2 regions of the Allobosea sp. GW821-FHT03A12 genome follow, and region 2 is predicted to be linked to the other one. Evidence: riboswitches for the same ligand, from Rfam matches in the RefSeq annotation. Region 2 holds a riboswitch; the other holds the start of a gene.
What was found. A riboswitch is a leader RNA that binds a small molecule or an ion and turns the genes downstream of it on or off. The one in region 2 is predicted to bind thiamine pyrophosphate.
Positions count from the first base shown of each region.

Region 1 (14,390 bases), on a different contig from region 2:
TGCAGCTCCCCTCGCCAATGATGCGAGACGAACCGGCCGCTTTTCAATTCGCAACTGCCGCAAAAATGCGACACTCCCGTCGGGATTAGTACCGACGGGCTAGCCCTTCTGGGGAAAACCGACCCGACGGCCGGCCTTGCCCTCACAGCGCGAACACCTCCGCCTTGCGGAATTCGCGCAGCACGGGCGCCGCTGCATCGAAAACCGGCCGGCCGGAGAGCGATTCGCCCGCCTTGCGGTGGAGCACCACGCGCGCCGCGCGCCCCACCCCCTCGACGACGATCAGCCGTCCGCCCTGGCGGACATGACGAAACAGCGGCTCGGGCTGCGTCTCGCAGGCACCGCTGACCAGAACGGCATCGAACTGCCGGTGCTCCGGCAATTTCGCCAGCAATTCGGCGGCGGGCACGCCTGGCTGGGCGAAGGCGGTACGCGCCAGCGCCAGAGCAGCCTCGTCCGGCTCCAGCAGCGTCGTCTTGGCACCCATCGCCGCCATCAGCGCCGCGCCATAGCCCGAGCCACCGCCATATTCGAGGGCTTCTTCGCCCGGCTGCAGATCGAGCACCTGGATCATCCGCGCCGTCACCATCGGAGCCGGCAGCGCCCGGCCGGTGCCCGGTAGCGGCTCCTGGCGGTCGAGATAGGCCAGATGCGAAAGCTCGCCCGGCAGGAAGGCTTCGCGCGGCACCGTGTCGGCCGCGGCGAGCACGGCCCGATCGGTCACGTCATAGGTGCGCAACTGGCAATCGACCATCATGCGCCGCAGATCGGCGAAGCTGCTCATGCTCAAATCTCCGAAGGAAGACGCCCGGACGGGCGCCTCGACCCTGCCCGCGGGTTTTGGGCGAGGCGGCGGCAAAAGGCAAGCCGTCGCGGCAGTGCATCATCGGCGCCCACCCCGGCCGGGCGCCGCCCTATCGCCGGCGCAGCGGCAGCTCCGCCGCGCGCAGCAGGGCCGCGACCTGGCTCTGCTGCCGCGTCCCGGTCTTCCAGAAGATCCGGGCGAGATGGGTGCGCGCCGTCGTCATCCTGATGCCCTGCTGCCGCGCCAGCTCGGTCAGGGACAGGCCGGAGGCCAGCCCCAGCGCCAATCCCGCTTCGGCCTCGGTCAGGTCGAACATCTGCCTTGCGGCAGCGAGCCCCCCGCCAGCGGGTTCAAGCGGGCGCGCCACGATCATCACATCGTTCATCCGCCCGGGCAGGGCGTAGGCTACCGACAGCGGCGTGACGCAGAGCGAGACGTCACGTCCCTCCCCGCTGCGCGCCCTGAGCAGCATCTGCCCCCGCGCGCCGGCGAGATCGCTCGCCTTGGCGACCAGGTCCTTCAGCCCGCCTTGCTCGGATGTCGCACGAGCCCACAGCCTGCCGCCCCGCAAGCCGAGCGGGCCCGCCGGATTGGCCAGCAGCTCATCGCCAGCCGCATTCGCATAGGCGAACTGCATGGCGCGATCGACGATGATGACGGCGAGCGAGAGCTCATCGAGCGCCCGCCGCGCCATCTCGCGCTCGATGCTGACGCCGCCGAGCTGGTGATGCAGCAGCGTGACGCGCCGCATCACCCCCGCCACCCGCTCGAACAGCGCAAATTCGGACGCGTCGAACATCTCCTGGCGGCGGCCGCGCTGGATGTCGAACATCCAGAAGGAGCCGTCGACATCGAGCACGCGGCTCGCCATCCCGCCATACATGTCCTGCGGCGCCATCCATTCGCGCCAGAGGCGGCTGTCGCGGAAGTCCTCGCCGAACAGGATCTGGTCCCGGTAGGCCGAGCCGATCGGCACCGCGGCCACCCGCGCGGCGAAACGTGCGGCGTCCGGCATCAGCTCGCGATAGAGGAACGCATTGAGGTCCGGGTCGGACGCATTGGTGATCGCATCGTCGGGATGCGAATCCGGGCCGAAATACCCAAGGCAGATCTTGGAACCGTCGAAGAGACGGCGGACCTGCTCGATCGCCCCGGACATCTGGCGGAAATCGAGCGCCGCATCCAGCAGTCCGTCGACGGCGTCGGTGACCACGTCGAGATTCGCCCGCGCCATCTCAGTCCTCGGCCAGCCATGCGCTCTGCCAGCGCGGCCTGACCTTCCCCCTCGGCCCGGCATCGTCCGCTACGGCACCGGCCGCGGAACGCGGGCCGGAGAATCAGGCTAACCTCATGATCCGGCGGCGCAAAGCCAAAAATCTTCCCTAAGGTTACGCAATACGACCTCGCCGTCCTTCGCTCACGCCGGCCGCCGGCGCGCCTTCAGCACCTCGTCGGCTTCCAGCAGGGTCTCGAAGGCGTAGACGAACTTGTCGTCGATCGTGTCGCCGTACCAGACCTCCGGCACGATGGTGCGGAAGCGGGTCTCGAGCAGGTCGGCCAGCGCCTGCGTATCCTTCATCCACTCCAGCATGTCGGCATAGAGGTTGACATTGCTCGGCGCCGGAAAGCGGGCGAGCAGGTCCTCGAAGCCCTGCTTGACCAAGGCTGGATCGCAGAGCGTGTCCTCGATCTCATGCTCGCCAACCTCGGTATTGGCCGCCTGGATCAGGGCGTAGAAGCCGTAGCCGAAGCGGTCCTTGGTCAGTTCGGCGGCGCGCCGGGCGAAGACTTCGAGGTCATGCTCGTCGCGGCCGAGCCAGCGCGGCATGATCATCCGGGCGAAGGTGCGGCACAGGTCGATATTGTAGCGGTCGAGCGCCCAGGCCGCCTCGAATCGGCGTTGGTAATCACTGAACGAGCCGGTCTCGGCGCTGCGCCGGAAATCGCTGGCGCGCCAGGAGAAGTCGCTGGGATCGGGCTGGCTGTCCAGCGCTGCATCCGCCTGCCGCAGGAACTTACGGAACTGGTCGGCCTGATCCATGTTGACGTCGGCGGCGCAGGCGGTGCCGCGCCAGGCATAGGCCGTCACCCTGAGCGCATCGGCATAGGTCGCCGCCGAGAAGGGCGAGGGATCCCTTCGGAAATAGGCGGCGAAGCCATCGAGCAGCGCCTCGTGCCGCGGCCCGGCATCGTCGCTGTCGGGAAGCGCCATGAAATCTTCGAGGAACCAGTCCTTGACCAGCAGGTAGCGTGGCTTGCCGTTCTCGGCGAGGTCGCCCTGCGCCCGCGCAGCCTCGAAGGCCGCGCGATAGGCGGCGAAATCGCGCTCCTGCCAGGCCCGGCGCATCGCGTCGCGCTCGCCATAAAGGCGCGGGATCTCGTCATGCAGGAAGAGCGAGTGCAGATCGTAGTCCCGCAGCAGAATCTGGTAGTTGGTCAGTTCCTCGGCCGGCTCGGGCGTGGCCCGTCCGCCCAGCACCTTGTCGCGCACGCTGCGGACCAGGTCTTTCCACCCCATCTCGTCCCCCGCTCCTGTTCGCGCCCGCGCGGCATTTGGCCGCTCGGCGCGTCATCCGGCCGCCTTGCGGGTGTCAGCGCCGCTTTCGGCCCCTATTTGCTACGCATCGGACCGAAAAGTGGAATCCACTTTTCGGAGGAATCCGATGCGATAACAATACAATAGATCATCGTGGCTGCGTCCGTTCGGACGCGCGATGATCTAGGACAGCCGCGGTTGCGGGCAAGACGCAGCGCGCGAGCACGGTGATCGGCCATATCGGCGAGAACCAGGGCGCGCGCTGCGCGTTTCCATGGGCAGCGACGATCGAGGGGACATGCAGTTTTCATCCGCGAGACAGGAACTCAGGGTCGCGTTCAAGCGGATCGAAGCCGAGCTCCCTCCCCGGCTCGCCAGGGCGATGCGCTGGCTCCGCCACCGCGATTCGCGCCTGATCCGGGTTCCGGCGGGGCTCGCGCTGATGGTCGGCGGCGTGTTCTCGTTCCTGCCGGTACTCGGCGCCTGGATGCTGCCGCTCGGCCTGATGCTGCTGGCGGCCGACGTGCCGCCGCTGCAGCGGCCGATGGCGCGCTTCGCGCACTGGTGCCTGGGATTGCTGGAGCGCTTCAGGCGCCGCCGCTCGGGCTGATCGAGCGCGCAATAGCGCACGCGATTAAGGCTCTTCGGGGCTTGCCGTTGCGTCAGATCAGCGAGGCGCTATTTTGGTGGCGTGCTGCAGGCCATCATCTTGGTTTGGCACGAGAGACCCTTCCAGATGCTCCTCTCCCGCATTGCCGCCGGCGCCCTTGCGCTCGGCCTCTTCGTGGTGCCCGCTTTCGCCAAGAACTTCGCCGTTCCGGCCAAGAATCCCTCGATCACCATCACGTTGCCGAACGACTGGTCGACCGAGGACATCGAATACGGCTTCCAGGCGCGCCCGAAGGACGAGGGTGTCTTCTTCTCGGTGGAATCAGCCGAGGCACGCCAGATCGACAAGATGCTGGCCGACACCAAGACCTGGATGCGCGACAACAAGATCAAGTCCGTCGAGCCGATCAAGGCCGACATGAAGATCAGCGGCATCGATTCGACGGTCTTCCAGTTCCGCACGAGCGATGAGAACGGGCCGACGACCGTCGACCTGATCCTGATGCCGGCCGGCAACGGCCGCGTGATGATGCTGACGGTCTGGGGCAACGATGCGGAGCGCGAAGCCAACGGCAAGGCGCTGGACACGATCTTCGGCAGCATCAAGCCGATCAACTAGCCGGTTGGGGCCGATCTGGGCGGCTGCGGCAGATGTCCTGCCCGGCCGCTCGGATTGCGGCGCCCGGTTCATGGTCGGGATCAGCGCATGACCATGAAAGGAATTTGGAGGCCTCGCCCGGAATCGAACCGGGGTGCAAGGATTTGCAGTCCTCTGCGTAACCACTCCGCCACGAGGCCATCCGGGAGCGCCGCCCGAGGCGTGCTCCACGGCTGGGCCTATAACCACATGCCGCGGCGCGCCGCAACCGAAACTCTCTCGCCAATGTGAATTGACGATGGGGCAGATCGCCTGCCCACGATTTTCTCCGCCTCGATGCCAGCAAAGGGGTTGCGTGTTCCCGGCAGCGTCGCTATACGCCGCCCACCGATCCCGGATAGCTCAGCGGTAGAGCAATCGACTGTTAATCGATTGGTCGCAGGTTCGAATCCTGCTCCGGGAGCCAGCATTTTTCGAGGGCTTGAGCGATGATCGCTTGGGCCCTTTCTGCTTTTCGGGGACGGAAATGGTGCGGCGGCAAGCGCAGAAGGCGGCGATGCGGTTCTTCGGAGACGAGCTTTCGATGCGCCGCTGGGCTGCGCTGGTCGGCTGGGGAGCCGTTGCCCTCGTCGTGTTCGCGACGCTGTCGCCGATCGGCGCCCGTCCGCATCTGGCACATATGGGGCCGCAGCTCGAACGCTTCATCGCCTACCTGGTCGCCGCGGCGGCACTCGCCACCGCCTACCCGGCGCGCAAGGGCGCGATTCTCGCCTGCATCGTCGCCGGCGCCGCCGGGCTCGAGATCGCCCAGCATTTCGAGGCGAGTCGCCATGCCCGCCTCCTCGATGCCGTGGTTAAGATCATGGGTGGTCTGAGCGGCCTTGCCATCGTCGCCCTGTGCGAGCGGCTCTGGCCGAAGCGCATCGCCGCCCCCGTTGCGGCGCGCCATCCGGATTGAGCGCGCTCTGCCAGCGGCCTCCTTTCTGCCCCGCTACGCCGCCGGCTGCACGCTGGCGAAGGCCTCGGCGATTCGCTGCGGCGCCGCCGGGCGGGCGTACATGCGCTCCAGATAGGCGTTGAGCCGCGGGAAACCATCGAGCAGACCCTGCTCGTTCGCCCAGTCCATCAGATAGGCGGTAACGCAATCAGCGGCGCCCATCCTGTCGCCGACGATGAAGTTCCGCCCTGCCATATGGGCCTCCAGCACCGCCGCCATCCGCCGGAACTCCTCGCTGGCGAGCGTGATGTCCTGCGGCAGCCGCTGTTCCTCCGGATAGAGGAAGCTGTGCTTGGTGATGCGCCAGAGCGGCTGTTCGAGTTCGGTCATCGCGAACAGGATCCAGCGATAGGCCTGGGCCCGCTCGTCGAGATCATCCGGCAGCAGGCGCTTCTCGGGAAACTTCTCGGCGAGATAGAGAATGATCGCCGCCGATTCTGGCAGGACGTTGTCGCCGTCCACCAGTACCGGCAGCTTGCCGGCCGGGTTGATCTTGAGGAATTCCGGCGTCTGCGCCTCGCCGCCCAGCAGGTCGACATGGACGTAGTCGAACGGCACGCCGAGCTCCTTGAGTCCCCACAAGGCACGCAGGGTCCGGGTCGGTCCAAATCCGTAGAGCTTCATTACCTTCTCCTATACATACCATATGGTTTGTATTGACGCGCTTCCGGCTGACAATCTGTGTCAGCACTCTCTGCCGCAAGCTGCCGCTGCGCCATGATCGCGCCACCATCGCGCCTAGCTTGACCGGTCCCGAACGGCGCCGCCGCAGTCGATCGCGACGCGCGCCCGTCCCTGGAGAACCGACGCGATGTTCGCCCGTTCCGTATTCGTGACGCCGCTGCTGCTGATTCTCGCCAGCCCTGCCCTCGCCCAGACCGCAGCGACCACTGCTCCGGCCGCACCCGAGGCGAACAAGGCGCCCGATGCCTGCCGCCTGCTGCCGCAGGCCGATCTGGAGGCGCTCTTCCCTGGCCGCCCGATCACCGCCAAGGGCCCGACGCTGAGCCCGATCTATCGCGGCCCGCAATATGCCGAGAGCTGCATGTACTCGGTGAAGCTGCCGAGCCCGACCTCGAAACTCGACCATGCCCGCTTCGCCTCGGTCACGGTGATCCGCTGGGACGGCATCGCCAAGGGCCGAGAGACGCCGGCGCAGGCCTTCGCCTCGATCAAGGGAACGCGCGAGAAGGTCGCGGCCGACCCGAAGATCACGCTCAAGCTCGAACCGCTCAGCAGCATCGGCGACGAGGCCTTCCAGGAGACCAGTTCGTCCAGCGTGGTGGTCCGCGCCCGCAAGGACGACCTGATCTACGCCGTCTCGCTCGATCTCTATTCGGAGCAGACCGCGCCGAACGCACTCGCTCTGGCGAAGCAGGCGGCGGCGCGCTGGCAGGGCGGCACCGGCATGGTCGATACGCCGCAGCAGGTCGCCGCCAACAGCGCCGTGACGGTGCCGGCCGATACCCGCCCCTCGTCCGTCGCCCCGGTCGAGCAGTGGCCGGATGCCTGCGCGCTGCTGACGCCCGAGGAGGTCAAGGCCACCTTCCCCGGCATGACCATCAGCGAGCCGCGCAAGCTGATGGGCAAGATCACCCATGAGAGCCGCGAGAACCGGCAGGAAGCCCTGCCGAACCCGATCGGCTGCCAGTTCGACGCCAAGCGCACCGTCGAGAAGGACGGCAAGCGCATGATCGAGCTCAACCAGATCCAGGTCAGCGTCCGCAATGTCGCGGCCAACGAGGATCTGTCGAAGCGCTGGTTCCAGAGCGCCATCAAGGTCTCCGAAGCCAAGACGCCGGTCGAAGGGCTGGGCGACGAGGCAGCGCTCGACATCATGAACCGCATCCATGTCCGCAAGGGCCTGACCACGGTCGAGGTCCGCGTCTCCGGCGGCGAGCGCGACCAGGCGCTGCACGATCTGGCCAAGGCGCGCGTCGGCGAGCTCGCGAAGATCGTCTCGGCGCGGCTGAAATAGCGTGCGGTCGCGGCGCGGCTGCTGATAGGGAGAGCCCGATCAGCAGAAGGCTATGCCCATGACCACCCGCTTCACCGAGACGCTCCGCCAGGCCAGCCAGCCGGCCTGGTCGCAGTCCGTCGGCCACCGCTTCGTCACGGAGCTGCTCGCCGGCACGGTGTCCGACGCGGTCATGGTCCGCTACCTCGTCCAGGATCACCGCTTCATCGACAGCTTCCTGACCCTGCTCGGCGGCGCTCTCGCCAGCGCCGACAGCTTCGAGGCCCGCATTCGCTTCGGTCGCTTCATCGGCATGGTCAGCGGCGAGGAGAACACCTATTTCCTGCGTTCCTTCGACGCCCTCGGCGTCAGCCAGCAGGAGCGCACCGCGCCGCCCGACACCAAGCCTACCGCCGGTTTCAAGGCGCTGATGCGCGAGGCCGCCGCAACACGCTCCTACGCCGCCGCGCTTTCCGTGCTGGTCGTCGCCGAATGGCTCTATCTCGACTGGGCGCAGCAGGCCTCGCAGCCGCTGCCGGCGAACTTCATCCATGCCGAATGGGTCACCCTGCACGACAATCCCGACTTCCGCGACTTCGTCGGCTTCCTGCGGAGTGAGCTCGATCGCGTCGGGCCGCAAGACGCTGAGACGAGCCGCGACTTCTTCCTGCGCGCCGTGGCGCTGGAGAAAGCGTTTTTCGATTCGGCTTACGTGGAAGCCTGAGAAGGAGCTCACCGTCTTTCCGGGGCAGGCCGATAGGCCTGAGCCCGGAACCCAGAACCGATGTCAGCTCTGGAAGAAGCACGCCGATCGCAGCGCCTGCCTCCTGACCGACATCGGTTCTGGATTCCGGGCCCTTCGCTTCGCGAAGTCCCGGAACAACGGCGCAACACTGCGAAAATCAATGCCCTTCAACGTGACAGCCGCCGGCCGCTCTGTCACAAGGGCGATCGAGAGACGGGGGCGTTCGCCGCGAGGCGAGCTGAGAAGCACCCTTCGAACCTGAACCAGATCATGCTGGCGGAGGGAGTCGCTCGGGGCAGCCTCGCCAGCATTTCCCCGCGCCCGCCTTCCCCCGGAAAGGCGGACCTTGACGACGCAGGACGCGGCAGAGCGGAACCCGGCTGCCGGCACGAAGCCGGTGATGGCCGCGCTCGCCCCGGCGCTTCGCACGATTCTCGTCCTGCTCCTGGCCTGGCAAGGCGCGATCTTTCTGTTCCATCCGCCGCGCTACATCCTGCCCTCGCCGCTCGACGTCGCCCTGGCCTTCCAGCGCCAGCCCGGCTTCCTCTTCAGCCATAGCCTGACCACCATCGCCGAGATGGCGCTCGGCTTCGTGCTGGGCTCAGCGTTTGGCGCACTGACGGCACTCGCCATCGTGGCGCTGCCGCGGCTCGGGCGCCTGCTCTGGCCGGTGCTGCTGGTCCTGCAATCCTTCCCGGTCTTCGTCATCGCGCCGCTGCTGGTGGTCTGGTTCGGCTTCGGCATGGGTTCGAAGGTGATCATGGCGACGATCATCATCTTCTTCCCGGTCGCCTCCGCCTTCACCGACGGCCTGCGCCGGACCGATCCGGAGCTGATCGACGCGACCGCGCTGACCACGGCGACGCATTGGCAGACCCTGCGCTATGTCCGCCTGCCGCTGGCCATGCCCGCTTTGCTCACCGGCCTGCGGGTAGCTGCCCCGCTGGCACCGCTCGGCGCGGTGATCGGCGAATGGGTCGGTGCCTCCGCGGGCCTCGGCTTCGTCATGGTCCAGGCCAATGCCCGCATGCAGACCGACACGGTCTTCGCCGCGATGACCGTGCTCGCCGTGCTCAGCCTCGTCCTGCGCCATCTCGTCGATGCGCTCGGCCCGCGCCTGCTTCCCTGGGCGAGCGAGCCGTGACGCCATTTTGTTTCAAATCGATCACGCAGAAGGATTTCGACTGATGCCCCTCCGCGCCCTCTCCAGACGCGCCCTCCTCGCCACCGGCCTCGCTTTGGCTGCCGGCCTCGCCAGCCCGGCCCGCGCCGCCGACAAGCTGACCGTGATGCTCGAATGGTTCGTCAACCCGGACCATGCGCCGCTGGTCGTCGCGCAGCAGCTCGGCCTGTTCAAGGAAGCCGGGCTCGAGGTCACCATGGTGCCGCCCTCCGACCCCTCGGCGGTGCCGCGCCTCGTCGCCGCCGGCCAGGCCGATATCGGCATCCACTACCAGCCCAATCTCTATCTCGACCACGCCGCCGGCATCCCGATCGTCCGCGTCGGCACGCTGGTCGAGACCCCGCTCAACAGCGTCATCGTCAAGGCCGACGGGCCGATCAAGTCGCTCGCCGATCTCAAGGGCAAGACGGTCGGCTATGCCGTCTCCGGTACCGAGACCACGCTGCTTGGCCAGATGCTGGCCAAGGCCGGCCTCAAGCTCGACGACGTCAAGCTGGTCAACGTCAATTTCGCGCTTTCCGCCGCGCTGATCGGCGGCAAGGTCGACGCCACCATCGGCGGCTACCGCAATTTCGAGCTGACGCAGCTCAAGCTCGAAGGCCATCCCGGCACGGCCTTCTATCCCGAGGAGCACGGCGTTCCCGCCTATGACGAATTGATCCTGATCACCCGCCGCGACGGGCTCAACGACAGCCGCCTGCCGCGCTTCCTCGACGCGATCGAGAAGGCAGCGCTTTACCTCACCAACCACCCGCAGGAAGCCTGGAAGCTCTTCATCGCCGCCCATCCCGATCTCGACGACGCGCTTAATCGCCAGGCCTGGACCGACACGCTGCCGCGCTTCGCCAAGCGCCCGCGCGCCCTTGACCAGGGCCGCTATGAGCGCTTCGGCGCCTTCCTCGTCGAGCGCGGCCTGATCCAGAAGGCGCCGGCGCTCGCCGAGATCGCCAGCGAGGTGAAGTAGCCGGTGGATAGGCGGCAGCAGCTTCGCCAGCCGCCGCCCATCCCGCGTCCACATCAGGGCCGCCCTGTGCTGTAGGCTCTGGGTTCGTCGCCGATCGCGATGCTATGAGCCGACTTTGCAGCTATCCAGCGGGCCCTCGCCCGCCCTCCGGGCTGCCTCCGGTGACATCAGCCGCATGAACGTCAGCCAGCCGATCGCCCAAACCCACCGCGCCGACCTGCCGGTGCTGTTCGTGCTCAGCGCGACGCATCTGCTCAACGACATGATCCAGTCGCTGATCCCGGCGATCTACCCGATCATCAAGACGGCCTACGCGCTCGATTTCGGCCAGATCGGCCTGATCACGCTGACCTTCCAGATCACCGCCTCGCTGCTGCAGCCGATCGTCGGCCACTACACCGACAAGAACCCGATGCCCTATTCGATGGTCGTCGGCATGGGCTGCACGCTGACCGGGCTGATCGGCCTCGCCTATGCCGGCAGCTATGCGCTGCTGCTGATCTCGGCGGCCTGCGTCGGGCTGGGCTCCTCGATCTTCCATCCCGAGGCGACCCGCATGGCCCGCAACGCCTCGGGCGGCCAGCAGGGGCTGGCGCAGGGCATCTTCCAGGTCGGCGGCCAGAGCGGCGGCGCGCTCGGCCCCTTGCTCGCCGCCTTCATCATCGTGCCGCGCGGCCAGACCAGCGTCGCCTGGTTCTCGGCCGCGGCCCTGCTCGCCATGATCCTGATGGTCTGGACGGCGCGCCGCTATGCCGAGCTGAGCAAGGCAGCCGCTGCCGCCGCTGCAGCGAAGCCCGCCAAGGCCGCGGCAACCGCCCCAGTGGCGCCTGCGCATACCAAGGGCCAGATCGCCTTCGCGATCACCATCCTGGTGATCCTGCTGTTCTCGAAGAACGCCTATTCGTCGAGCTTCAGCTCCTATTACACCTTCTATCTGATCGGGAAGTTCGGCGTCTCGGTGCAGGCTTCGCAGCTGATGCTGTTCCTCTTCCTCGCAGCCGCCGCCGTCGGGGCGCTCGCCGGCGGCATCATCGGCGACAAGATCGGCCGCAACCGCATCCTCTGGTTCTCGATCCTCGGCGCCCTGCCCTTCTCGCTGATGCTGCCCTTCGCCGATCTGTTCTGGACCGGCGTGCTGACGGTGGTGATCAACCTGATCATGGCGAGTTCCTTCGCCGCGATCCTGATCTACGCGATGGAACTGATGCCGGGCCGGATCGGCCTGATCGGCGGGCTGTTCTACGGCCTCTCCTTCGGCCTCGGCGGCCTTGCGGCGGCGATCCTCGGCGAAGTCGCCGACTGGATCGGCATCGAGGCGGTCTACCGCATCTGCGCCTTCCTGCCGGCGATCGGCCTGCTCGCCTGGTTCCTGCCGAAGGTCGAGCACCGGCGGGCTTAGGGCCGGCCGGCGCCAGCGGACCGAGGCCCGGCCACGCGATCGGGGCAGACCATCCTTGCGGCCAATCGCTCGCCGCAAGACCAATAACAGGACGTGATTTTCGATGATCTACGAAATGCGCGTGTATCGCTGCCTGCCTGGCCGGCTTCCGGCTTTGCTCGACCGCTTTGACAAGACCACGCTGAAACTGTGGGACAAGCACGGCATCCGGCAAGCCGGATTCTTCACCACGCTGATCGGGGAGTCCAATCAGGACCTGACCTATTTCCTGGCCTGGGAATCGCTCGCCGAGCGCGAGACGAAATGGACGGCGTTTGCGACCGATCCGGAGTGGGCCGAGGCGCGCATCAAGAGTGAAGCGGACGGCCAGATCGTTGCCAACATCGTCAGCCAGATTCTGGCGCCGACGGCCTTCTCCGCGGTCAAGTAAGCCCGGACAGACGCTTGCCTATGCCAGAACAAGAGCGGCAAGGGCGATGTCGCCCTTGCTGTCGGTTGAGTTGAAGCCCTTACGGTTACGCAGTCGCGGCAACGGTCCGGGGTCCGTCGCGGTGCTGGTGCCGTCTACGATGCAGCCTGCGCCTGCGGGATCTTCCACGTGCCGTTCAGGACCTCGGCGCGAGGGCGGTAGAGCCGGAATGTGTAGTTCCAGCCCTGCGTGATCGGCAGGCAATTCGCGATCTTGCCGTCGCAGCCGCCGAACTGGATATCGATCGCGCCATCGGCGCTCTTGGTGCCGGTGATGCTGTTGACCGAGTAGGCGTCGTAGTCGTTCTTCCGGAAGAAGCCCTTGTCGTCATAGACGCTGATCGACCAGAACGCGTCGACGGGGACCTCCTTGAGCTTGAGCTTGTAGACCGTCTTGCCGTCGTTCCTGGCCGGGGTCACCGAGGGGTAGGACGCGTCCTTGTCGGGGTTGCCGCCCCAGCCGGCCGCCGTGCCGAGCAGGTGCATGACCGGATCGACCTTTCCCTTCGGACCAAACGCGTTGGTGAAGCTGCCTGATGATGCGGCGGAGAGCGCTTCGAGCGCATCACGGATTTTCTTCTGCTGAGCTAGGTCCCAGTTCGGCGCCTCGAATTTGCCGACCGACTTCTGCTCCACCTTCACCGCATCCTGCAGGGCGTGAACCTGCGCGAGGTCCTTGGCGTCATTGGGATCGACAAGGATACGGACCGCGACGAACGCATAGCGGGTGCCGACCTTGTCCCTGCTGAGCGTCGTGCGGCCCGGCTTGTAGACCACCATCGGCGTGTAATGGTCCTCGCTGATGACCTGCATCGAGACGAAGCGCTTGCCGGCATCGGGAAGGGTGATGGTCACCGGGCCGGCGTCGAGGTCGAAGAGCGCCTGGGAATAGAGCGTATCCCGGTTCATCCGGACCACGGGCTGGTTGTCGATCGGCGTCGGCGCCCTGGTGTGGACGAACGTCCCGAGACCGCCTGCGTCGACCGTCTTGCGCATGTAGAAATCGCTCTCGGCTCGCTTGAAATTGCCGACATTGACCGGAACCGACTGCGCGATCGCCACGCATGGCGCGAGCACCAGGAAACTCAGGCCGTAGACCAGCGTCATTCGCATCGAACCGTACCTCATTGGCGTCGTTGATCCATGTCTTTAGGGGCGAGGCCGGACGGGTCAGCGCCCGCATATCGGCCAATCATCGGCTTGGGCTCGAGAGATGCCTGTGATCCGCCGGGCCCGGGATGTGGTCGCGGGCATTTCGTGCAGGAGCGGCCCGCCCGTCTTGCCATTTCGCGCCAATCGCGCACGGCCATGCGCTGTCATCGACCGCTGCGAATTCCGCGGAGTTCGGCCTGCCGCGGATCGAGCGGTTGGGGTGCAAGTAGGTTTCGGGTGAGCTTCGGCCTGCCCACCCGAGGGCCCACTGACTGGATCGGTATCGAGGCAGTTTACTGCCCTTGCGCCTTTCTGCCGGCGACCCGATTGCTGGCGTCGGGTCTGCTGAAGGTGAAGCATCGGCGGGGGCAGTGCCCTCGCGAAATCGGAGCGAAGGTCAAAGAGCCGCTCAGTATTACTCCCAAAAGCAAGGAGCGTCTTGTCGGCCTGCCAGCCAGCGCTTACGGTTCCGCCTCAGTTGTGCGTTGGGGGGAAGCTATGCGTTTGCGAGCAGCCGCTTTCGGGCTGTTTTTAGTGCTGACTCCAATGGCCGGGGGCGCGCAGTCACCTGACCCTTATTTTCAAGCCGCTCAGCAAGCCTTTCAAGAGCTGAAGCCTGAAACTCGCTTGTGGTTCCAGCTTTTCTTAACAAGTGCTGGGCATTGGCCTGCCGTGCCCAATATGGGTTATTCGCGGCGCCTTTTCGAGGCGACCAAACAGTATCAGCGGTCGCGTGGAGAGGAGCCAACCGGCGTTCTGACAAGCGGCCAAATTAGCCTCATGCTTCAGTCAGCGGCGTCGGTTCTGGCCGGATGGCAGCTACGCTGGGTGCCGCATCCGACGCGTGGAAGGCAACTCTGGGTGCCCAAGGGACTGGATCTCGCAGTAACCAGAACTGATCTCGGCGTCGAGATGCGAGAGCCACGCAACAGGTTTCGACTGAAGTTCAACTTCATCTCGGGGACCGACGTGAAGGC
Region 1 covers NZ_JBYSVZ010000008.1:23,998-38,387, forward strand. The annotation lists gene AC3WLC_RS28050 (protein-L-isoaspartate O-methyltransferase family protein) at 143-784, opposite strand; gene AC3WLC_RS28055 (helix-turn-helix transcriptional regulator) at 915-2,039, opposite strand; gene AC3WLC_RS28060 (hypothetical protein) at 2,223-3,323, opposite strand; gene AC3WLC_RS28065 (hypothetical protein) at 3,640-3,951, shown strand; gene AC3WLC_RS28070 (hypothetical protein) at 4,078-4,569, shown strand; tRNA gene AC3WLC_RS28075 (tRNA-Cys) at 4,675-4,748, opposite strand; tRNA gene AC3WLC_RS28080 (tRNA-Asn) at 4,940-5,014, shown strand; gene AC3WLC_RS28085 (VanZ family protein) at 5,105-5,506, shown strand; gene AC3WLC_RS28090 (glutathione S-transferase family protein) at 5,540-6,169, opposite strand; gene AC3WLC_RS28095 (hypothetical protein) at 6,357-7,523, shown strand; gene AC3WLC_RS28100 (TenA family protein) at 7,582-8,226, shown strand; TPP riboswitch at 8,453-8,549, shown strand; gene AC3WLC_RS28105 (ABC transporter permease) at 8,648-9,391, shown strand; gene AC3WLC_RS28110 (ABC transporter substrate-binding protein) at 9,435-10,394, shown strand; gene AC3WLC_RS28115 (MFS transporter) at 10,570-11,793, shown strand; gene AC3WLC_RS28120 (NIPSNAP family protein) at 11,897-12,223, shown strand; gene AC3WLC_RS28125 (DUF1254 domain-containing protein) at 12,358-13,368, opposite strand; gene AC3WLC_RS28130 (S1C family serine protease) at 13,651-14,390, shown strand, end outside.
Region 1: linked by a shared signal. The riboswitch ahead of AC3WLC_RS28105 (ABC transporter permease) and the one ahead of thiC (phosphomethylpyrimidine synthase ThiC) in region 2 are both predicted to bind thiamine pyrophosphate.

Region 2 (14,390 bases):
ATCGCCCGCTTCTGGAGCGAGTTCAGGGAGAGCCGTATCGCGGTCGCGGCGCTCGTCGTCGTCGTCCTGATGATCGGCGTCGCTCTGCTCGCCCCGCTGATCGCGCCGCAGAACCCCTACGACCTCGCCAATCTCGTTCTGTCCGATGCGCGCAGGCCCCCCGGCTATGTCGGCTCCAGCGGCTATACCCATTGGCTCGGCACCGACGCGCAGGGGCGCGACCTGCTCTCGGCCATTCTCTATGGCCTGCGCATATCTCTGCAGATGGGGCTGGTCGCGGGCGCCTTTGCCTTTGCCATCGGCGTCACGCTCGGCATCGCCGCCGCCTATCTCGGCGGCCGCCGGGAGGCCTTCATCATGCGCGTGATCGACCTGCAGCTGGCCTTCCCGGCGATCCTGCTGGCGCTGGTGATCTCGGCACTGCTCGGTCAGGGCAAGGCGCAGCTCATCGCCGCGCTGGTCGCAGCGCAATACGCCTATTTCGCCCGCACCGCCCATGGCGCTGCCTCGGCCGAGCGCGGCAAGGACTATGTCGAGGCGGCGCTGTCGACGCCGCTGCCGGCCCGGCAGGTGATCTGGCGCCACATTCTGCCGAACTGTCTGCCGCCGCTGATCGTGGTCGCGACGGTGCAGATCGCCAACGCCATCGCCCTGGAGGCGACGCTGTCCTTCCTCGGCGTCGGCTTGCCGGTGACCGAGCCTTCGCTCGGCTCGCTGATCGCCAACGGCTTCCAGTACATGCTGTCCGGCCGCTACTGGATCTCGATCTATCCCGGCCTTGCCCTGATCCTGCTGATCGTCGCGATCAACCTGGTCGGCGACCAGATCCGCGACCAGGTCAATCCGAGGCTGAAGCGATGAAGGCGGGAGCGAGCCCTCTCCGTCATGGTCGGGCTTGTCCCGATCATCCACGTCTTCATGGATCGAGAGCGGTGTTCAAGACGTGGATGCTCGGCACAAGGCCGAGCATGACGTGGGTGGCATGCCCATGAGCAACGCCCCCCTTCTGGAGGTTACTGACCTCACCACGCAGTTCTTCACCCGCGCGGGCGTGGTCAAGGCGGTCGATGGTGTCTCCTTCTCGCTGCGCCGCGGCGAGGTGATGGGGCTCGTCGGCGAATCCGGCTCGGGAAAAAGCGTCACCGGCTTCTCGATCATCGGCCTGATCGATCCGCCCGGCCGCGTCGCCGGCGGCTCGGTCAAGCTCGAAGGCCATCAACTCGTCGGGTTGCCGCCCGACGAATTGCGCAAGCTTCGCGGCCGCGTCGTCTCGATGGTCTTCCAGGACCCGCTGATGACGCTGAACCCGGTCCTGACCATCGGCGAGCAGATCCGGCTGGCGATCGAGGCGCACGAAAAAGTATCGTCCGCCGAGGCCCGCCGGCGCGCCATTGCCGGCCTCGCCCAGGTCCGCATTCCGCGGCCGGAGGCGACGGTCGATTTCTACCCGCACCAGCTCTCCGGCGGCATGCGCCAGCGTGTTGCCATCGCGATCGCGTTGCTGCATCGTCCGAAGTTGATCATCTGCGACGAGCCGACGACCGCGCTCGACGTCTCCATCCAGGCCGAGATCCTGGCCGAGATGAAGGAGCTCGTCGCGGAGCTCGGTACGGCGCTGATCTGGATCAGCCACGACCTTGCCACCGTCGCTTCGATCGCCCAGCACGTCGCGGTGATGCGGCTCGGCAAGATCGTCGAAGCCGGCCCGACGCTCGACGTGCTGACGCGCCCGCAGCACGCCTATACCCGCGCTTTGCTCGACGCTTTGCCCTCGCGCGCCAAACCCGGCGAATTCCTGCTGCGTGGCGGCGGTGTGCCAGACGCTTCCCCGCCCGCCCGCAAGCCGGCGGCAGCGGTCGCGGCGCCGGTGCCTGGCGCGCCTTATTTCATTGCCGATCGCGTCAGCAAGCGCTTCGAATCGCGACCCGGCGCTTTGCGCGGCCTCGGCCAGAGACTCGGCCTCGTGCAGCCGCCGCCGGCCGTGATGGCCGTCGACGAGGTCAGCCTGGTCGTGCCGCGCGGCGAAGCGCTTGGGCTGGTCGGCGAGTCCGGCTCGGGCAAATCGACGCTCGGGCGCATGGCCGCCGGCATCTACGCACCGTCATCGGGCACCGTCCGCTTCGAGGGCTGGCCGGTGATGAGCGAGGGGCAGGAGCCGCGCAAGCTGACCACCCGCATCCAGACCATCTTCCAGGACCCGTTCGCCTCGCTCAACCCGCGCATGCGCATCGGCGACGGCATCGCCGAGGGGCCCCTTGCTCACGGGCTGATCGGCAAGGCCGGCGCCGCGACTTACGTCCGCGACTGGCTCGCCGCGGTCGGGCTCGATCCCGCCTTCGCCGAGCGCTATCCGCATCAGTTCTCCGGCGGCCAGCGCCAGCGCGTCGCCATCGCCCGCGCGCTCGCCATGCAGCCCGACCTCGTCGTCTGCGACGAGCCGGTCGCTTCGCTCGACGTCTCGATCCAGGCGCAGATCATCAACCTGCTGATGCGCCTCAGGGCCGAGCTCGGCCTGACCCTGATCTTCATCTCGCACGATCTCTCGGTGGTTCGGCATCTCTGCGACCGGGTCGCGGTGATGTATCGCGGCTGCATCGTCGAGGAGGGATCGGCAAGCGAGGTCTATGACAACCCGCAGCATGACTACACCAGGCGGCTGCTCGCGGCCGTGCCGGTGCTGCCCGTAGCGGCGGCCTGACGTTAGGAGGAACGCCATGACCGAACTGAAGCCCTGGCAATGGCCGGAGGAGACCTGGCGCGGCAAGGTCGAGCAGGTCCGCGCCGGCCGCAACCTCAAGCCGACGCGGTGGCCGGGCGGCGCCCGCTGCGCGGTGGCGCTCTCCTTCGATGTCGACCACGAGACCAACGAGCTACGCGATGGCGGCAAATCGGTCGGCCGGCTGTCCTGGGGCCAGTACGGCAATCGCGCCGGCATGCCGCGCATCCTCTCCATGCTGGCGCGCGAGGAGATCAAGGCGAGCTTCTTCGTCCCCGCGGTGACCGCGCTGCTTTATCCCGATGAGCAGCGCCGCGTGGTTGCCGAGGGCCATGAGATCGGCCTCCATGGCTGGATCCACGAGGTCAACACGGCCGTGCCGCCCGACCAGGAGCGCGAGCTGCATCTGCGCTCGGCCGACACGCTGGAGAGGATCACCGGCGTCAGGCCGGTCGGCATGCGCACGCCGTCCTGGGATTTTTCCGAAGTGACGCTCGCCGTCGAGCGCGAGCTCGGCCTGATCTACGATTCCTCGCTCTTCGCCGATGACGATCCCTATGAGCTGATCGAGAAGGGCGAGCCGACCGGCATGGTCGAACTGCCGGTCGAGTGGATCCGCGACGACGCCGTCTACTTCAACATGAACCGCTTCCAGGCGCTGCGACCCTATACGGCGCCCGAGGCGGTGTTCGACATCTTCAAGCGCGAATTCGACGGCGCTTACGCCGAGGGTGGGCTCTTCCTCCTGACCATGCACCCGCATGTCATCACCTATCGCTCCCGCTTCTGGATCCTCGAGGAGCTGGTGCGCCACGCCAAGGCCAAGGGCGACGTCTGGTTCGCGACGCATGCCGAGATCGCGGCCTATGTGAAGGCGCAGGCGGGGCTCTGATACAGGCGTGATCTTCCGGTCGGTTTCCGCAGGGTCAGCGGGAACCGTGCCCGATTTCGGCCGTTTTCGGTTCATTCGGAATTCAGGGCGCCGGGGCGTTCATCTCCGGAAGAACAACTGGAAACGGATGTCATGACGCGCACGAAAAACCTGCTTCTGATCGGCACCATCATCCCCGCCATCGTGTTGTCGCAGGGCAGTTTCGCCGCTCCATCGCTCCAGCTGGCCCAGGCGCAGTCCGGCGATGACGAGAAGCCTGATCCGCGCCGCCAGCGGCCCGGCGGGCAGGAGCGCCCCACCCCGGGTGGCCAGGAACGCCCCGGTGCCCGTCCCGCCCCGGGCCAGCCGCCAGCGGGCCGCCCCGCTGCGCCGGAACGCCCGGCCGGAGCGGCTCCGAGCGCGCCACGTCCGCCGTCCGCGCCGCAGGCCGTGCCTCCGGCCAACCGTGCCGAGCCCGAACAGCCGCGCCGTCCGACGCCGCCTGCGGGAGCCGCGCCCGGGCAGATTTCTCCGTCCACCCCGCAAGGCGCACCACGCGCGCCCTCGGCCGCGCCGAGCGAACCGCAGCGGCCGGCTCCAGGCCAGATCGCACCGCCGGCCTCGCCCGCCCGGCCGAGCACGCCACCGGCCCAGCCTAACGCTTCGGGAGCGCCGTCCGGCGACACTGGCCAGCGCCGTCCTGCACCCTCGCAGACGGCACCGGGGCAGCCGCCCGCCACCGCTCCCTCGGCGCCCACTCGACCTGCGCCGGGACAGGCCGCTCCGGGCAGCAGCAGCCAGACTCAGCCTGGCCAGACCCCCACAGCGCCGGGCGGTGGCCGCGCGCCGGGCGCCTTGTCGCAGCCCGGTGCGGCCCCGTCCCAGCCGACCCCGTCGCAGCAGCGGCCGAGCTTGAACGGTCAGCCTGGCCAGCCGGCACCCGGCCAGCCCTCCGGCACGCCGCCGGCCGGCCGTGCGCCGGGCGCGCTTTCGCAACCCGGTACAGCTCCGTCCCAGCCTGCCCCATCGCAACAGCCCGGCTTGAACCGCCAGCCCGGGCAGGCCGCTCCGAGCCAGCCCGCGCCCGGCCAGCCGTCGACAGCGCCAAATGCCGGCCGCGCGCCGGGCGCCCTGTCGCAACCCGGTACCGCGCCTGCGCAACCGGCGCCGGCCCAGCCCCAGCAACCGTCTGGCCTCAGCCGCCAGCCCGGCCAGCCCGCTCCGGGACAAGCTGCGCCCACCCAGCCCGCACCCGGCCAAGGCGCTCTCGGCGCTGGACAGCCTGCGACTGGCCAGCCCGCTCCGGCACCGAATGCCGGCCGCGCGCCGGGGGGCCTGTCGCAACCCGGAACCGCGCCGTCGCAACCCGCGCCCGTGCCCGGTCAGCAACCCGGAGCCCTGTCGCAGCCGGGTGTCGCGCCCGGTCAGGTCCAGCCGCAGCCAGGTGTGCCCGGCCAGCCTGCGCCTGATCGCCAGGGTCGCCGCGGCGGCATCGGCCTCGGTGGCGCGGCTGCGATCGGTCTCGGCGCCGCCGCGATCGGCGGCATCATGGCGACGCAGGGCGCGAACCGGCTCGACGATGTCCGTAAGCAGCGCGAGGAGCGTCGCGAAGGCGACGTCACCATCATCCGCGAGCCCGGCCGCACCATCATCCGCGGCGACGATGATCGCGCCGTGATCCGCTATGACGAGACGCAGCGCTTCCGCGATCTCGGCCTCGACACCCGCAGCGAACGCCGCGGCGACGAAAACGTGACGATCTACAATCGCCCCGACGGCACGCAGATCGTCACGGTGACCGACGCCGAAGGCCGGCTGATCCGCCGCTCGCGGCGCGAGCGCGACGGCGGCGAATTCGTGATGATCGACAATGTCCGCCGCGACGGGCCCCAGGCCCGCTTCGCCGAGGAGGTGGTGGTGCTGCCGCCGCCCCAGCTGCGCATCCCGCGCGAGCGTTATATCGTCGATGCCGAGCGTGCCGACGAGCGGCTGATCTATGAGACGATCACCGCGCCGCCGGTCGCCCCGGTGCCGCGCCGCTACACGCTCGACGAGGTCCGCTACTCGCCCGATCTGCGCGCCCATATGCGCAGCGTCGACATCGACACGATCAACTTCGATTCCGGCTCCTGGACGGTCACGCCTGACCAGGCCGGGCGCCTTCGGGTGATCGCGCAGGCGGTGCGCCAGGCGGTCGAGCGGGCGCCGAACGAGGTCTTCATGGTCGAGGGCCATACCGACGCGGTCGGCGCCGATGTCGACAACCTCTCGCTGTCGGATCGGCGGGCGCAGTCGGTCGCCGAGATCCTGACCCGCGACTTTGCGATCCCGGCCGAGAATCTGACGACGCAGGGCTATGGCGAGCAGTACCCCAAGGTGCAGACGCAGGGCGATTCCCGTGAGAACCGGCGCGTGACGCTGCGCCGGATCACGCCGCTGCTCACCGGCCAGAACCAGCAGTGACGCCAACCCGGGGCCGCCTGTGAGCTGCCCCGCGCCTTTCTCGAGGGGCGGCCGGAACAATCCCCGGCCGCCCTTGTTCCTCTAGCGGGCGGGCTCGCCTTGGCCTGCCTGACTGGAGGAGTGCCATGCGCAAGAACTCATGGGTCCTGCTCGGACTGCTCGCTGTAGGGCTGCTCGCGGCGGAAGCCGCTGCCGCGCAGTCTTCCTCGCTGCAGACGCAGCGCCAGCAGCGCGCACCCGGCGTGCCGATGTCGCCGAATGCCGGCGAAGTGCAGAAGCTGGAGCCACGCTCCGACCGCGTCGAGGCGAAGCGGGAGCGCGAACAGCTGGCACGCGACCGCTCCGGACCGCCGGAGCCGAACCGTGAGATCCCCATGCCGAAGCCTGTGCCGTCGATCATCGCGCCGACTCGTTAGAGCCCACCGCTTCGGGTTTAGATTCAGGTAAGGCTCGCCACCTATGGTGGCGGTGAGGAGCTATGCCATGAGCGAGATGTCGGTCGCGATCGCCCAGAGCCTGATCAGCATGAAGTCGGCTGCGACGCAGCAGGCGCTGCAGATCGAGATGGTCAAGCAGAACGCCGATTCCGACCAGGCGCTGGTCGCTATGCTGCAGCAGGCGTCCGAGCAGCAGCAGGCGATCCTCCCCGCCGGCCAGGGCGGCAATCTCGACATCACCGCCTGATTATTTCGTTTCCGCCAACGGTGTTGTTTCCCGTGCATGGCCGCGCGGCGTGCAGCTGCGGTCCTTTGGCAGTTGCGCGCAGATCACGACGGTTCTAACCTCCGCCTCGTTCCGAGGGGTGCTCGATAAGAGCTGAGATGGCCTGACGGCCGAACCCATCGAACCTGATCCGGGTCATACCGGCGGAGGGACTGGAACGCGGCTGCGCCACAAGTGCATCCGCCTCACAGCGACTGGACCGTCAGACGCCCCGGATCTCCTGAACCTGAGAGGGAGGAGATCCTGAGATGAACGCCCACACCAAGCCCCAGAAGAACAGCGTCAAGGCCGCACCGCAGACGGTGACGACTGGCCCGATCATCGGCTCGCGCAAGATCTATGTCGCCGCGCCCGAGCATCCCGACATGCGCGTGCCCTTCCGCGAGGTCGTGCTGACCACCGATGCCGAACCGCCGGTGCGCATCTACGACCCGTCCGGCCCCTATACCGAGACCGACGCCAGCATCGACCTCAACGCTGGCCTGGTGCAGCCGCGCCGCGCCTGGCTCGACGCCCGCGGCTTCGAGGTCGTTGCAGGCCGCGTCGTCACCGCCGCGGACAACGGCAACATTTCGGCCGAGCAGCTCGTCCCGGCCTGTCCCGCGCAGCGCCCGATCCTGATGGCGAAGCCCGGCCAGATGACGACTCAGTACGAGTTCGCCAAGGCCGGCATCGTCACGCCTGAGATGATCTACGTCGCCCATCGCGAGAATCTTGGCCGCGCCGCCATGCTGGAGGGCGCCCGCGAGCGCCATGCCGATGGCGAGAGCTTCGGCGCCTCGGTTCCCGAATTCGTCACGCCGGAATTCGTCCGCGAGGAGATCGCCCGCGGCCGCGCCATCATCCCCGCGAACATCAACCACCCCGAGCTCGAGCCGATGGCGATCGGCCGCAATTTCCTGGTCAAGATCAACGCCAATATCGGCAATTCGGCCGTGACCTCCGGTGCCGCCGAGGAGGTCGAGAAGCTGGTCTGGGCGATCCGCTGGGGCGCCGACACGGTCATGGACCTCTCGACCGGCCGCAACATCCACAACATCCGCTCCTGGATCCTGCGCAACTCGCCGGTCCCGATCGGCACGGTGCCGATCTACCAGGCGCTGGAGAAGGTCGGCGGCGATCCGATCAAGCTCGACTGGGAGGTGTTCAAGGATACCCTCATCGAGCAGGCCGAGCAGGGCGTCGACTATTTCACCATCCACGCCGGCGTCAGGCTGCCTTACGTGCCGCTGACCGCCAGCCGTGTGACCGGCATCGTCTCGCGCGGCGGCTCGATCATGGCGCGCTGGTGCCTGGCGCATCACAAGGAGAGCTTCCTCTACGAGCGCTTCGACGAGATCTGCGAGATCATGCGACGCTACGACGTCTCCTTCTCTCTCGGCGACGGCCTGCGTCCCGGCTCGATCGCCGACGCCAACGATCGCGCCCAGTTCGCCGAGCTGGAGACGCTGGGCGAGCTCACCAAGATCGCCTGGGATAAGGGCTGCCAGGTGATGATCGAGGGCCCCGGCCATGTGCCGATGCACAAGATCAAGGAGAACATGGACAAGCAGCTGCGCGAATGCGGCGAGGCGCCGTTCTATACGTTGGGACCGCTGACCACCGACATCGCGCCGGGCTACGACCACATCACCTCCGGCATCGGCGCGGCGATGATCGGCTGGTTCGGCTGCGCCATGCTCTGCTATGTCACGCCGAAGGAGCATCTCGGCCTGCCGGATCGCGACGACGTCAAGACCGGTGTCATCACCTACCGGATTGCCGCCCACGCCGCCGACCTCGCCAAGGGCCATCCGGCAGCCAAGCTGCGTGACGACGCGCTCTCCCGCGCCCGCTTCGACTTCCGCTGGGAGGACCAGTTCAACCTGGCGCTCGATCCGGACACGGCCCGCGCCTTCCATGACGAGACCCTGCCGAAGGATGCCCACAAGGTCGCGCATTTCTGCTCGATGTGCGGGCCGAAATTCTGCTCGATGAAGATCACCCAGGACCTGCGTGCCGAGGTTCAGGCGATGGGCGACAATGAGCGGGCGGCGCTCGAAGCCATGGCCACGCAGGGGATGGCGGAGAAGTCGCAGGAATTCCTGAAGAAGGGCGGCAATCTCTATCTGCCCGCGGCGGAGTAGGGACCATGCGCGTCGCTGTGATCGGGGCTGGCGTCGCCGGCCTCGTGACGGCGCTCGAGCTGGCCGAGCGAAACGTTGCGGTCGAAGTGTTCGAACGCAGTGCAGCGCTCGGCGAGCAGGCCTGCTCGTGGGCTGCCGGCGGCATGCTGGCGCCCTGGTGCGAGCGCGAGAGCGCCGAGGAGGCGGTCGTCACTTTGGGCCGACAAGCCCTCGACTGGTGGCCACGCCATTATCCCGGCACGCTCGCCCAGGGCACGCTCGTGCTCGCTCCGGCCCGGGACGCCGGTGAGCTGACGCGCTTTGCGGCGCGGACTGATGGCTTCGAGCGCCTCGACGCCGAAGGGGTCGCCGCGCTGGAGCCCGACCTCGCCGGCCGCTTCCGGCAGGGCCTGTTCCTCGCGCAAGAGGCGCATCTCGACCCGCGCCGGGCCCTGGCGGCGCTGGCTGAAGCGCTAAAGGCAGCCGGCGTGCCGATCCACTACGGCGTCGAGGTTGACGAGACGGCGCTCGATGCCGACCGCATCGTCGATTGCCGGGGCCTTGTCGCCCGCGACCGGCTCGACGGGTTGCGCGGCGTGCGCGGCGAGATGCTGGTGCTGCGCACGGACGAGATCAGGCTGAGCCGTCCGGTCCGGCTGCTGCATCCGCGCATTCCGCTCTATGTCGTGCCACGCGCCGATGGGCACTTCATGATCGGCGCGACGATGATCGAGAGCGATGATCGCCGCCGTGTCAGCGCCCGCTCGGCGATCGAACTGCTCAGCGCCGCCTATGCGCTGCATCCGGCCTTCGGCGAGGCCGAGATCGTCGAACTGCGCGCCGATGTCCGCCCGGCCTTTCCCGACAACCTGCCCCGTATCATCGAGGACGGCCGGTTCCTGCGCTTCAACGGCCTGTTCCGCCACGGCTTCCTGCTCTCGCCGGCCCTGGCCGGGCAGGTGGCCGATCGTCTCCTCGCATCCAGGGAGTTGTCCGATGCGCATCATCGTCAACGGCGACACGCGTGAGGTCGCTGCCCCGGTTCTGGCCGAGGCATTGGCCGAGCTGGGCTATGCCGGCGCGGTCGTCGCCACCGCCGTGAACGAAGCCTTCGTACCGGCTGCCGTGCGGGCGCACACAACCCTCGCAGATGGCGATCGGCTCGAGGTCCTCGCGCCGATGCAGGGAGGCTGAACGATGGATTTCTACGGCTTCACCCCGCGCTCGCGCCTTTTCCTCGGCACGGCGCAATATCCTTCGCCGGCCGTGCTGCAAAAGTCGGTCGAGGCAGCCGGCGTCGATGTCGTCACGGTCTCGCTGCGCCGCGAGGCCGGCCGGCTCGGCGGCGGCCAGGACTTCTGGGCGCTGATCCGCAGCCTCGGCGTCAGGGTGCTGCCCAACACGGCCGGCTGCCATTCGGTCAAGGAAGCGGTGACGACGGCGCAGATGGCGCGCGAGGTCTTCGGCACGCCCTGGATCAAGCTCGAGGTGATCGGCGAGGCCGACACGCTCCAGCCGGATGTGTTCGGTCTGGTCGAGGCGGCGCGCATCCTCTGTGCCGAGGGCTTCGAGGTCTTCCCCTACATGACCGAGGACCTCGTCGTGGCCGAGCGGCTGGTCGAGGCCGGTTGCCGGGTGCTGATGCCCTGGGGCGCGCCGATCGGCACCGGCAAGGGCCTGAACAACCCTTACGGTCTGCGGGCATTGCGGGCGCATTTCCCCGATATCCCGCTCGTCGTCGATGCCGGCATCGGCCTGCCCTCGCATGCCGCCGCGGCGATGGAACTCGGCTACGACGCGGTGCTGCTCAACACCGCGGTGGCGAAGGCCCGCGATCCCGCCGCGATGGCGGCCGCCTTCGCCCGCGCCGTCGAGGCCGGACGCCTCGCCTTCGAAGCCGGCCCGATGGAGCCGCGCGATATGGCCGCGCCCTCGACCCCGGTGCTCGGCCGGGCCCTGCTCGGCTGACAAGGAGGGAACCATGATCGATCGCTATGCCCGCCAGATCGTCATGCCGGAGGTCGGCCCCGAGGGACAGGCGCGGCTGGCCCGCACCTGCATCCTCGTCGTCGGAGCAGGCGGCCTCGGCTGTCCCGTATCGTCCTATCTCGTTGGCGCTGGCATCGGCCGCTTGCTGCTGGTCGATCCCGACCGGGTCGAGGAGAGCAATCTGCACCGCCAGCCGCTCTACCGGATGAGCGATGTCGGTCGGCCCAAGGTAGAGGCGGCTCGTGAGGCGCTCGCCGCGTATAATCCCGGTGTAGAGATCGAGGCCTTGGCACTCAGGCTCGCGCCCGACAATGCCGCAGAGCTGGTGGCGCGTGCCGATATCGTCATCGATGCCGCCGACAGCTTCGCCGCGACCTATGTCCTGAGCGATGCCTGCCGCGAGGCCGGAAAGCCGCTGGTCAGTGCTTCGATCGTCGGCACTGCCGGCTATGTCGGCGCCTTCTGCGGTGATGGCCCGAGCTATCGTGCCGTCTTCCCGGAAATGCCGACGCGCGCCGCCGATTGCGCCACCGCCGGTGTGCTCGGCCCGGCGGTCGCCACCCTCGGCCTGCTGCAGGCGCAGATGGCCCTGCTGCTGGCGCTCGGCCTCGAGCCATCGCCGCTCGGCCGCGTGATCAGCTTCGACGCCCGCCGCCTCGGCTTCGGCGGCTTCTCCTTCGCCGGGGCGCCGGAGCCCGTCGCCGGCTCATTCCGCTTCATCGCGCCATCGCAACTTTCGGCCAGCGACATCGTCGTCGAGCTGCGCGGCGTCGAGGAAGCGCCTGTTCCGGCTGCTCCGGACGCGATCAGGCTGACGGTCGATGAGATCGACCGGCTGTCGCTGGATGAAGTCGACGGTCGGCGTGTGGTGCTTTGCTGCCGAAGCGGCATCAGGGCGGCGCGCGCCGCCGGCAGGCTTGCAGCGCGCGGCGCCGACGATCTGGCCGTGATGGCGCTGGGCTAGATTCTGTCCCATATCCCTTGGCGAGCCCGATGGAGACCAGATGACGAGCGACACCACCGAGATCATGCCGGCGCGGACCCTGCAGCCGCAGGAGGTCGCCGCTGTGCTCGCCCGCGTGGCGCAGAGCCGTCCGCGAGTGCAGTGCCTCACCAACACGGTGGCGCAGAACATCACCGCCAACATGCTGCTCGCCTTCGGTGCGATCCCCTCGATGGCGATCCATGTCGACGAGGTCGCGGCGATGGCGGAGGGCGCCGGCGCGATCCTGATCAATATCGGCACGATCAATGCCGAGAGCGAGCTCGCCATTCCTAAGCTGCTGGAGGTGGCGCGCGATCGCGGCAAGCCTGTCGTCTTTGATCCGGTCTTCGTCGAACTCTCGCCGCTGCGCCGGCACATTGCCGCGCAGGTGCTGCGCCTGCCGAATATCCTGGTGCGCGGCAACGCCACCGAGATGGCAGCGCTCTCCTTCGATCTCGCTGCGGCTGAGGGCGTCACCCGCGTCACCACCGGCAAGGTCGATCGGATCGAGAGCGGCTCCGCGAGCTTCGCCGTCGCGCATGGCCACCCGTTGATGACCAGGGTCACCGGCATCGGCTGCGCCGCCGGCGCCCTCATCGCGGCCTGCTGCGCCGTCGAGGCGAACAAGGCGGTCGCCGCGGTTGCGGCCTTGACCGCCTATGGCATTGCCGGCGAAATCGCCGCCGAGCGATGCCGCGGCCCGGGCAGCTTCGAGGTCGAGCTGATCGACGCGGTCGCGGCGATGGACGCGGCGACATTGGCTGCGCGGATGGGAACCGGACGATGAGTGTCGACATCACCCTTTACGGCATCGTCGATCCGCAGATCGCCAATGGCCGCTCCATGGCCGATATGGCGCGTGCCGCGGTCGAAGGCGGAGCGACGCTGATCCAGCTGCGCGCCAAGACCGAGACGACGCGCGAGATGGTGCGCGAAGCCCGCGCCATCCGCTCGGCCCTGCACGGCACCAATGTGCCGTTGTTGATCAACGACCGCGTCGACGTCGCGCTCGCGTCCGGTGCCGACGGCGTCCATCTCGGCGCCGACGACATGAAGCTGGTCGATGCCCGCCGCCTGCTCGGCCCGCGCGCCATCATCGGCGCGACGCTGAAGCATGAGAACGAGTTGCCCGAGCTGGCCTCCGCCAAGATCGACTATGCCTGCATCGGCGGCGTCTTTCCGACCACGCACAAGGACAATGCCGGCGCGGCGCTCGGCGTCGACGGGTTCGCCGCCTTGCGCCAGGCGGCGGCGCGCGCGCTGGGGGCCCTGCCGGTCGGCGCCATCGCCGGCATCACGGCTGCCAATGCCGGCTCGGTGATTGCGGCGGGCGCTGATGGCGTCGCCGTGATCGGCGCGCTCTTTGGTGGCGATGATATCCGCGAGGCGGCGCGTGATCTTCGTCTCGCGATCGAGACCGCCCTGTCGGAGCGGGTCGCCGCGAGCGCCTGACCTAGCCGGCGATCTCGGCGAAGCGCTTCGGCAGGGCAAAGCCGTGCCCGAGCGGGTCGTCTGCCTCGATGACGAAGCTGCCTTCGCCGGCAAGATGCCCGCGTCCGCCGACTTCGACCGTGACCGCGCCCGCCGCCGGGAAAACGACCGGACGGATCACCCGCCCGGTGAAGGTGCCGCCAGTGATGCTGCGGATATTCCGGCTTTGGCCGATCGGGATCAGCCCCTTGGCATGGTCGAGCGCCATGCGGGCGGTGACACCCGAGCCGGTCGGAGAGCGGTCGATCTGGCGCTCGGCGAAGACGCAGAGATTGAAGCTGTCCTCGCCCGGAACCGCCTCGTCGGTGACGATCGTGCCATAGAGGAAGCCGAGATCGGGCTCGGTCGGATGCGTGATCCTGCGGCTCGCCCGGACCTGGTCGGTCAGCGCGCCCGCGGCCGCGACGATCTCCTCGACCGGCGTCTGCATCAGATCGAGCCCGAAGCGCGAGGCCGGCAGGATGCAGTAATAGGCGCCGCCATAGGCGATGTCGGTGACGACGTCGCCATAACCCGGCACCGGGACTGCGAGATCGCGCGCCTCGACGAAGGCCGGCACGCTCTCGAAGCTGACATCGCCGACTTTCCAGTTGCCTTGGCCGCCCTCGACCTCGCAGGCGAGCCGCACGAGCCCGCAGGGCGCCTCGATCGCGAAGTGGGTGACCGGCTCGCTCGCCTCGACCAGCCCCTGCTCGATCGCATAGCGGCCGAGCGCGATCGTCGCGTGGCCGCACATGGTCGAATAGCCCTCATTATGCGTGAACAGCACGCCGAAGGCCGCTTCCGGATGGCTCGGCTTGACCGGGATGACACCATACATGCCGTCATGGCCACGCGGCTCCAGCATCATCGCACGGCGCAGGTGATCGTGCTGCTCGCGCGCCTGCCGGCGCTTGTCGAGGATGCCAGCGCCGGTCAGCTCCGGGTAGCCCCCGGTGACGATGCGCACCGGCTCGCCGCAGGTGTGGTAGTCGATGTAAGCGAGGCGCATGGGTTCTCGTCCATCAGTCATGGGCGGAGGGCGGGTCGAGCCGCGGCGGATTGCAG
Region 2 covers NZ_JBYSVZ010000006.1:201,771-216,160, reverse strand. The annotation lists gene AC3WLC_RS23335 (ABC transporter permease) at 1-861, shown strand, start outside; gene AC3WLC_RS23330 (dipeptide ABC transporter ATP-binding protein) at 989-2,698, shown strand; gene AC3WLC_RS23325 (polysaccharide deacetylase family protein) at 2,715-3,608, shown strand; gene AC3WLC_RS23320 (OmpA family protein) at 4,962-6,050, shown strand; gene AC3WLC_RS23315 (hypothetical protein) at 6,176-6,466, shown strand; gene AC3WLC_RS23310 (hypothetical protein) at 6,534-6,734, shown strand; TPP riboswitch at 6,839-6,943, shown strand; gene thiC (phosphomethylpyrimidine synthase ThiC) at 7,022-8,899, shown strand; gene thiO (glycine oxidase ThiO) at 8,905-9,906, shown strand; gene thiS (sulfur carrier protein ThiS) at 9,875-10,072, shown strand; gene AC3WLC_RS23290 (thiazole synthase) at 10,076-10,846, shown strand; gene AC3WLC_RS23285 (HesA/MoeB/ThiF family protein) at 10,860-11,831, shown strand; gene AC3WLC_RS23280 (hydroxyethylthiazole kinase) at 11,872-12,639, shown strand; gene thiE (thiamine phosphate synthase) at 12,636-13,304, shown strand; gene AC3WLC_RS23270 (proline racemase family protein) at 13,306-14,334, opposite strand; gene AC3WLC_RS23265 (PfkB family carbohydrate kinase) at 14,348-14,390, opposite strand, start outside.